One region of the Buttiauxella sp. BIGb0471 genome, then DNA from elsewhere that is predicted to be linked to it. Evidence: predicted binding sites of a transcription regulator. Region 1 holds the regulator's gene; each other region holds the start of a gene.
The links. The regulator PurR, encoded in region 1, represses purine synthesis genes. The targets are predictions, from matches to a motif close to CANGCAAACGTTTGCNTG.
Positions count from the first base shown of each region.

Region 2: tusA (sulfurtransferase TusA) is a predicted target of PurR. The motif match lies at 1,173-1,190, and genes of this name have one in related genera.
Region 3: purT (formate-dependent phosphoribosylglycinamide formyltransferase) is a predicted target of PurR. The motif match lies at 937-954, and genes of this name have one in related genera.
Region 4: purM (phosphoribosylformylglycinamidine cyclo-ligase) is a predicted target of PurR. The motif match lies at 1,015-1,032, and genes of this name have one in related genera.

Region 1 is NZ_JANUEU010000001.1:952,789-954,991, forward strand. Features, by position in the region: gene punR (DNA-binding transcriptional activator PunR) at 1-289, shown strand, start outside; gene purR (HTH-type transcriptional repressor PurR) at 369-1,394, opposite strand; gene M2371_RS04460 (YnhF family membrane protein) at 1,691-1,780, shown strand; gene sodB (superoxide dismutase [Fe]) at 1,820-2,203, opposite strand, start outside.
Region 2 is NZ_JANUEU010000004.1:279,376-281,578, forward strand. Features, by position in the region: gene M2371_RS15140 (TRAP transporter substrate-binding protein) at 1-670, opposite strand, end outside; gene tusA (sulfurtransferase TusA) at 868-1,113, opposite strand; gene M2371_RS15150 (7-cyano-7-deazaguanine/7-aminomethyl-7-deazaguanine transporter) at 1,288-1,953, shown strand; gene M2371_RS15155 (DcrB family lipoprotein) at 2,026-2,203, shown strand, end outside.
Region 3 is NZ_JANUEU010000001.1:776,675-778,877, forward strand. Features, by position in the region: gene purT (formate-dependent phosphoribosylglycinamide formyltransferase) at 1-893, opposite strand, end outside; gene M2371_RS03645 (YebG family protein) at 1,033-1,383, shown strand; gene M2371_RS03650 (tellurite resistance TerB family protein) at 1,501-2,199, shown strand.
Region 4 is NZ_JANUEU010000001.1:98,727-100,929, forward strand. Features, by position in the region: gene purM (phosphoribosylformylglycinamidine cyclo-ligase) at 1-960, opposite strand, end outside; gene upp (uracil phosphoribosyltransferase) at 1,175-1,801, shown strand; gene uraA (uracil permease) at 1,885-2,203, shown strand, end outside.

The sequences.
Region 1 (2,203 bases):
TAACCAGCGGCGTGTAGTGGTGCCAGACTGGGAGTCGGGTTCCGATTGCCTGAGTGCAGGTTTGTGTATCGGTATGGTGCCATTGCATATCGCCAGACCGTGGGTAGATTCTGGTAAATGGTGCGAGCTGACGCTGGATAACCCATTCCCGGATGCCGCGTGTTGCCTGACGTGGAAGCAAAATGATGCGTCACCCGCGCTAGCCTGGTTATTAGATTATCTGGGAGATAGTGAGACGATGAATCAGGAGTGGTTGCAGGAGCCTGACAGCGCTGATTCACAGAGTTAGTAGGGTGGATAAGCCGTAGGCGTCATCCACCATTTACGTCAGAACTGTCGGATGACGCTGCTGTACGACCTACGCTATTTTAGCGGCGGTAATCGCGGAACGGGCCGTCGGCTACGGAGCGGCGTTCAATCAGGCGCGGATGCACTTCAATGGACTGCGACTCTTCGCGTTTGTTGACGATTCTGTCCAGCAACATGTTAAACGCCGTTTCACCCAACGAATCTTTTGGCTGGTGAATGGTGGTCAGGGCTGGCGAGAAGAAACGGGCGTTACGCACGTTATCGTAGCCAATAATTGAAATATCCTGCGGCACACGCAGACCCATTTCATCAGCGGCACAAATCGCGCCCATTGCCATAATATCCCCGCCACAGAATACTGCCGTTGGACGATGAGACTGGCCGAGGATCTGCTGCATCGCACGGTAGCCAGACTCTGGCTCAAAGTCGCCCTGAACAATCCAGTTTTCTGGAATGGCGATACCGGCTTCTTCCAGCGCTTTCATAAAGCCTGCATGACGACCGCCGCCGGTGTTACGTTCCATTTGGCCCGGAATGGCGCCAATTTCACGGTGGCCACGTTCAATCAAATAACGCCCGGCCAGATAACCGCCGTGGAACGCGTTATCGACCACAGAGTCGGTGAAGTCTGCGCGAGCTTCGCCCCAGTCCATCACCACCATTGGGATATGGCGATATTCTTCGAGCATGGTCAGCAGTGATTCCGGATACTCAGAACACATCACCAGCAGACCATCGACGCGCTTTTGCGCCATCATTGATAAATAAGCGCGCTGTTTTTCAAAGTTGTTGTGCGCATTGCCCAGAATCAGGGTATAGCCTTTTTCAAAGCAGCTATTTTCCACGGCTTCGATGATCTCGGCGAAATAAGGGGCTTCGCTGGAAGTGGCAAGCAGACCAATCGTTTTGGTGTGATTAACTTTAAGACTGCGTGCGACGGCACTGGGTGAATAGTGCAATTCTTTGATTGCCGCCCAGACCGCATTGCGAGTCTCTTCCGCCACAAAGCGAGTTTTGTTAATCACATGTGATACGGTTGTAGTGGAAACGTTTGCGCGCTTCGCCACGTCCTTGATTGTCGCCATTAAATTTCACTCCAGGCCATATCGTAAACTCCTGATAACTAATATGTTAAACGTTTGCGTACACTGACTCCTGAGGCAACGTTTGGGTTGCGGGTATGCCGGGATTGCGACATAAAACGGAAGGAGGGCATAGAATTGATGGTACGCAATAAATTAGCGAGGGATTTTGGCCTATCCGGAAGAAAAGTGGAAGAGGGAAAAGCGATATCAGGTTAAAACCAGGAGGATTTTTATTTCTGGTTGTGGGAAAATCACTCTGACACACCGATTGTAAGGTAATTAAAAGGAGTTTATTGATGAGTACAGATTTGAAATTTTCAATCACCACAACGGTTATTGTTCTGGCACTGATCGTATGTGGCGCGCTAACCGCCGTACTGCACTGATTAAAATGGGCCGCAATCGCGGCCCATATCATTTAGGTATTACGCTGCCAGATTCTTCGCAACAAATTCCCAGTTTACCAGCGCCCAGAAATGCTCAAGGTAGCCTGCACGAGCATTACGGTAGTCGATGTAGTAAGCATGTTCCCATACGTCTACCGTCAACAGCGGTTTTGCCGCAGTGGTCAGCGGGGTGCCGGCATTAGACGTTGAAACGATAGCTAATGCGCCATCTTCTTGCTTAACCAGCCAGGTCCAACCCGCGCCAAAGTTTTTGATAGCCGCGTCGGTAAACTGCTGTTTGAACTCAGCAAAGCTACCGAAAGATTTATTGATGGCTTCCAGCAGTGCGCCTGTTGGCTCGCCACCTGCGTTTGGTGCCAGGCAATTCCAGTAGAATGTGTGGTTCCACACCTGTGCTGCGTT
Region 2 (2,203 bases), on a different contig from region 1:
TGTAGTTGTGGGCAATAAAGGTTGGCGGGTTGTTTTCAGCACCGTCGATAACGCCGGTTTGCATGCCGCTATACACTTCGCTCACACCCATCGCGACTGAGTTTGCACCCATGTCTTTGAGTGTTGCCAGCGCAACTGGGCTGCCCTGAACGCGGATTTTCATTCCTTTAAGATCTTCGGGTTTCACTACCGGATTTTTGGTAATCAGGTTGCGCGTACCAGAGTCCATCCAGCCGAGGAACACCAGGCGGGATTTCGGGTTGTTGGTCAGCTTGTCGCCGATTTGTTTGCCCAAATCACCGTCGATAACTTTATGCATATGGTCTTCATCGCGGAACACGTACGGCAGAGTAAAGACTTCTACATCCGGGAGGATCGCCGCAACGGGTGCCATCGAAACACGGATAATGTCGATTGCCCCCATTTGCGCCTGTTCAATCATCTGTTTTTCATCCCCTAACACACCGCTTGGGAACACTTTAATTTCTAAATCACCGTTAGTTTCTTGTTTGAGTTTTTCGCCCATGTGCTGAACTGCGACCACGTTTGGATACCCTTCCGGGTGAACGTCAGCGGCTTTTATCACTTGTGCGAAAGCAGATTGCGCAAACAAAACTGACGCGGTAGACAGACATAAACCAGCAAAAGCAGGCAGAAAGGTCTTCTTCATTGTGTCGCTCCAGCAGAGGTAGAGATGTGGGGTAAGAAGTAAAACAATGTTTTAATTTGTCGTTTAAAAATTAGACTACGTGGAGAAAAGCGTGGGTGAAGCACTTCACAAAAAGCGACAAAAAATGAAATTGGGGTTCATTAGAGATGCAAAGAGGGTTCAGAAGCCCAAAGCGGGAGCCAAGGGCCGGGGCGGAATTACTGGCCTTTACGCAGCAAGTATTGGTAAGGCAATGATTCCACTTGTTGGGCGAGCAGTTCATGTTCCATAAAGAGGCAAAAACCGGGAATATCACGGGTGGTTGCAGGGTCGTCAGCAATGACCAGCAGGGTTTCGCCAGGCTGCATACTGCGCACGGTTTTACGCACCATCATTACCGGTTCCGGGCAACGCAGGCCCAGGGCATCAAGCGTATGGTCAGGATTAGAAAACAGATCGGTCATCAGCAGTCTCGGATTTAACAAACCGCGATAGTTTACGCCCGGTAAAATCTCGCGCAAGTCACGTGAACGATTGCGTTAAAATTAACCATTGCAAAGCGGGACTAAAGCAGTATCATCGCCCCGCTTTAAAAAGCGTATTGGGTTCCCTCACCCCACCACTAAAAAGGCTACAAAATGACGCAGTTCAATTCTACTCAGCGCACTAAAGCGCTGTTTTGGCTATCGCTATTCCATTTGCTGGTGATCACATCCAGCAACTATCTGGTGCAATTACCGGTTTCGGTTTTTGGGTTCCATACCACCTGGGGCGCGTTTAGCTTTCCGTTTATTTTCCTCGCCACCGATCTGACGGTACGCATTTTTGGCGCTCCGCTGGCTCGCCGCATTATTTTTGCTGTGATGCTCCCCGCGCTGGTGATTTCCTATGCCATTTCCGCGCTGTTTTATATGGGAACATGGCAAGGGTTCGATGCACTGCTGCACTTTAATCTGTTTGTCGCTCGTATCGCTGTCGCCAGCTTTATGGCCTACGCGTTGGGGCAGATACTGGATGTGCATGTGTTTAACCGCCTGCGCCAGAGCCGTTATTGGTGGCTTGCACCCACAGCATCGACCTTGTTCGGGAATATCAGCGACACGTTTTCCTTCTTCTTTATCGCTTTCTGGCGCAGCCCGGATGCCTTTATGGCGCAGCATTGGGTAGAAATCGCGGTCGTGGATTACTGCTTCAAAGTGCTTATCAGCATCGTGTTCTTCCTGCCGATGTACGGCGTTCTGCTGAATATGTTGTTGAAACGGCTGGCAGATAAGTCTGAAAACTCAGCGTTACAGCCCGGTTGACGGTGCTTGAATTATCTTGTGCTAAGATGCTGGGATCGGCCGCAAAGGCTTGCTAACGTAAAGGAAGAAGTCATGGGTAACCTGGTAAAATATGTCGGTATTGGCCTGCTGGTATTAGGCCTGGCCGCTTGCGATAACAGCGACAGCAAAACGGCCACGGCGAACGACGCGGCGCAAGCTAGCGCAGCCAGTCAGCCGGTCAGTCTGCTGGATGGGAAAATCAGCTTTGCACTCCCCGCCGATATGACCG
Region 3 (2,203 bases), 180 kb from region 1:
GACAAGTCCTGGGAAATCAGCGTCACCATGCCGGTATCGTGTGGGCGAGGGGAGACTTCGCTGAAAATAACTTCATCACCGCAAACGAACAACTCAACGCCAAACAGCCCGTAGCCGCCCAACGCTTTTACGACTTTCTCAGCGACTTCCTGAGCACGAGTCAAAGCAACGTCGCTCATTTTTTGTGGCTGCCAGGATTCGCGATAATCGCCATCTTCCTGACGATGGCCAACCGGGGCGCAGAAATGCACGCCATCGACGGCACTAATGGTCAACAGAGTGATTTCGAAATCAAAATTCACCACGCCTTCGACAATCACTTTGCCTTTGCCAGCTCGGCCGCCTTCTTGTGCGTAGGCCCATGCTTTGGCTAACTGATCTGCTGTGCGGATAAAACTTTGCCCTTTGCCGGAAGAACTCATTACTGGTTTAACGATGCAAGGCAGGCCGATTTCTTCAACGGCTTTTAAGAACGCCGCTTCGCTGTCGGCAAAACGGTAGCTGGAGGTGGGAAGAGTTAAATCCTCCGCGGCCAGGCGACGAATACCTTCGCGGTTCATCGTCAGTTGTGTGGCTCTGGCGCAAGGCACCACACGCTGGCCTTGCTGCTCAAGCTCAACCAGCATATCGGTGGCAATCGCTTCAATTTCGGGAACGATGAAATCAGGCATTTCTCTGGCAACCAGCTTTTTAAGCTCTGCGCCATCCAGCATATTAATGACATGGCTGCGGTGCGCGACATGCATCGCAGGCGCATCGGCGTAGCGGTCTACGGCAATCACTTCCAGCCCAAGGCGCTGACACTCAATCGCCACTTCTTTTCCTAATTCACCTGATCCTAACAACATCACACGAGTCGCCGAAGGACGAAGCGCTGTTCCCAAAATTGACATAATATGTATACCCGAACGGAGAAAAATAGACCGGCGGATTATAAACGAAAACGTTTGCGTACGCAGTTTTTTTCCCCGCTTGCGATACAGGGTTAATATCATTACACTGTTTAAATAAACAGTTAAACGGAGCTGCAAAATGGCGGTTGAAATCAAATACGTTGTGGTACGAGAGGGGCAAGAAAAAATGTCTTTTGCCAGTAAAAAAGATGCAGACGCCTATGACAAAATGCTCGATCTTGCTGAAGTCCTGGGTGAATGGCTCACACATAGCCCGGTTGCACTTGAAGAAGGGCAAGGTGATGTGCTGGCGATGTGGATGGCAGAAAATAAAGATGTGCTCTCTACAGTGCTGAGAAGCGGCAAATTGCCAGAGCTTGAAACGACGGATGCGGCTGACGAAACATCTGGCGACGAAGTGATTTCTGAGGAAGCTGCTCCTGACGATAAGGTGGCTGAGCATCCTCGCAAGCGCACCAAAGCGGCCTGAGTTCGCACGCGTCGGGCTACCGGCGCGGTTCTTTTCTCATCTTTAGCCTTATCAGACACTTCTTGACAGCCTTTCGCTTAACCTCAGATGTTAGGTTCCTAATAAAGGGTGTCTCTTATGAGCAACTGGTTACAGCAGCTTCAGTCAATGCTGGGGCAAGCTACACAATCCGTACAAAATCATACAGGCCAGAATCAATCCTCTGGTAATCCTCAGGGAAATGGTTCGCAGGGGCTAAGTAAATTACTGGTGCCGGGTGCTCTGGGTGGTTTGGCGGGTTTATTACTGGCGAGCAAATCATCGCGTAAGTTACTGACTAAATACGGCACCAGCGCCTTACTGGCAGGTGGTGGTGCGGTTGCCGGAAGCGTGTTGTGGAATAAATACAAAGACCGCGTTCGTGAAGCCCATCAGGGTGAACCACAATTCGGACAGCAACAATCTCCGGTTGATGTGCGCACGCAGCGCCTGGTCATGGCGCTGGTTTTTGCCGCTAAAAGTGACGGGCACATCGACGATAAAGAACGTCAGATTATCGATCAGCAACTGCGTGATGCAGGCATTGAAGGCCAGGGCCGCAACCTGATTCAACAGGCTATCGATCAACCGCTTGATCCTCAGCGGCTGGTGCAAGGCGTTAATAACGAAGAAGAAGCATTAGAACTTTACTTCCTTAGCTGCGCGGCAATCGACATCGACCACTTTATGGAGCGCAGTTATCTGAATGCTTTAGGCGATGCGTTAAAAATCCCGCAAGATGTACGTGAAGGTATCGAACAAGATATTAAGCAACAGAAACTCAACCTGCCGGGATAATCCC
Region 4 (2,203 bases), 850 kb from region 1:
CAGGAATGCTACCGCTTTATCAGCTTCAGCCGCAGGCAGAGCAATCAGCATGCCGACGCCGCAGTTAAAGGTGCGGTACATTTCGTGACGGCTGATATTCCCGGCTTGTTGCAACCAGTTGAATACCGCAGGCCATTGCCATGAAGATTCAGCGATTACGGCCTGAGTGTTGTCCGGCAGCACGCGCGGGATGTTTTCCCAGAAACCACCGCCGGTCAGGTGTGCAATCGCGTGAACGTCAACCTGTTCAATCAGTGCAAGAATCGACTTCACATAGATGCGGGTCGGTTCGAGCAGATGATCGGCCAACGGCTTGCCTTCAAGTTCGGTGGTCAGCGGGTCAGCACCACTCACTTCCAGCACTTTACGCACCAGAGAATAACCGTTGGAGTGCGGGCCACTTGAAGCCAGGGCGATCAGCACATCGCCGTCGGTTACTTTGGAACCGTCGATGATTTCAGATTTCTCAACCACGCCGACACAGAAACCGGCAACGTCATAATCTTCGCCATGATACATCCCTGGCATTTCAGCGGTTTCACCGCCGACCAACGCACAACCAGATTGCAGACAACCTTCGGCGATACCGGAGATAACACTGGCAGCGGTCTCGACTTCAAGTTTGCCCGTCGCATAATAATCGAGGAAAAACAGCGGCTCAGCACCCTGAACAACCAGGTCATTAACACACATTGCGACCAGGTCGATACCGATTGTGTCGTGACGTTTTAAATCCATCGCCAGACGCAGTTTCGTACCCACACCATCGGTGCCAGAAACCAGCACAGGTTCACGATACTTCTGAGGCAACGCACACAGCGCACCGAAACCACCCAGCCCACCCATGACTTCCGGGCGGCGAGTCTTTTTCACTACACCTTTGATTTTATCGACCAGAGCGTTACCAGCATCAATATCAACACCGGCATCTTTATAGCTAAGAGAGGTTTTGTCGGTCACTGCTAAGTCCCCGCGGATGGGTTAGAAATAAAAAACGCCGCAATTCTAACAGTGGAGGCAAACGTTTGCGAGCCTCTTGTTCAGCGGGATGTAATTATTATCGTTCTATACTGATTTCACCCAGTTTGATCTCGAAGCGGTGGCGCGGTGTTAAAAAAGCGGTATAATCCGGCGATTTTTTTTATGGTGGCCAACTATCTCGGGGAGAAAGAGTATGAAGATCGTGGAAGTCAAACACCCACTCGTCAAACACAAGCTGGGCCTGATGCGTGAGAACGACATTAGCACCAAACGCTTTCGTGAACTCGCCTCAGAAGTTGGCAGCTTGCTGACTTACGAAGCCACGGCGGATCTGGAAACTGAAAAAGTCACTATCGAAGGCTGGAACGGCCCGGTAGAGATCGATCAGATTAAAGGCAAGAAAATTACCGTTGTGCCAATCCTGCGTGCAGGCCTGGGCATGATGGAAGGTGTGCTGGAAAACGTTCCAAGCGCGCGCATCAGCGTTGTGGGTATCTACCGTAACGAAGAAACCCTGGAGCCAGTCCCTTACTTCCAGAAACTGGTTTCTAACATTGAAGAACGTATGGCGCTGGTGGTTGACCCTATGCTGGCAACCGGCGGTTCTATGATCGCAACCATCGACCTGCTGAAAAATGCCGGTTGCACCAGCATCAAAGTGCTGGTTCTGGTGGCAGCACCTGAAGGTATCGCCGCGCTGGAAAAAGCGCACCCGGACGTAGAGCTGTTTACCGCTTCTATCGATCAGGGTCTGAACGAGCACGGATACATTATCCCGGGCCTCGGCGATGCCGGTGATAAGATTTTCGGTACCAAATAATTGATTCAATAAAATTAGCCGACTTTGAGAGTCGGCTTTTTTTTGGCTAAAACACAACAACACCATCCTCAGAGGAAATAAAGATGACACGCCGCGCTATTGGAGTGAGCGAAAGACCACCCCTGCTGCAAACGATACCGTTAAGTTTGCAACATCTGTTCGCGATGTTTGGTGCCACCGTTCTGGTACCAATCCTGTTCCACATTAACCCGGCGACTGTACTGCTGTTTAACGGGATCGGGACACTGCTGTATCTCTTTATCTGTAAAGGTAAAATCCCGGCTTATCTCGGTTCGAGCTTTGCGTTTATTTCGCCAGTGCTCCTGCTCCTGCCGCTGGGTTATGAAGTTGCTCTGGGCGGTTTTATCATGTGCGGCGTGCTGTTCTGTATTGTGGCGCTAA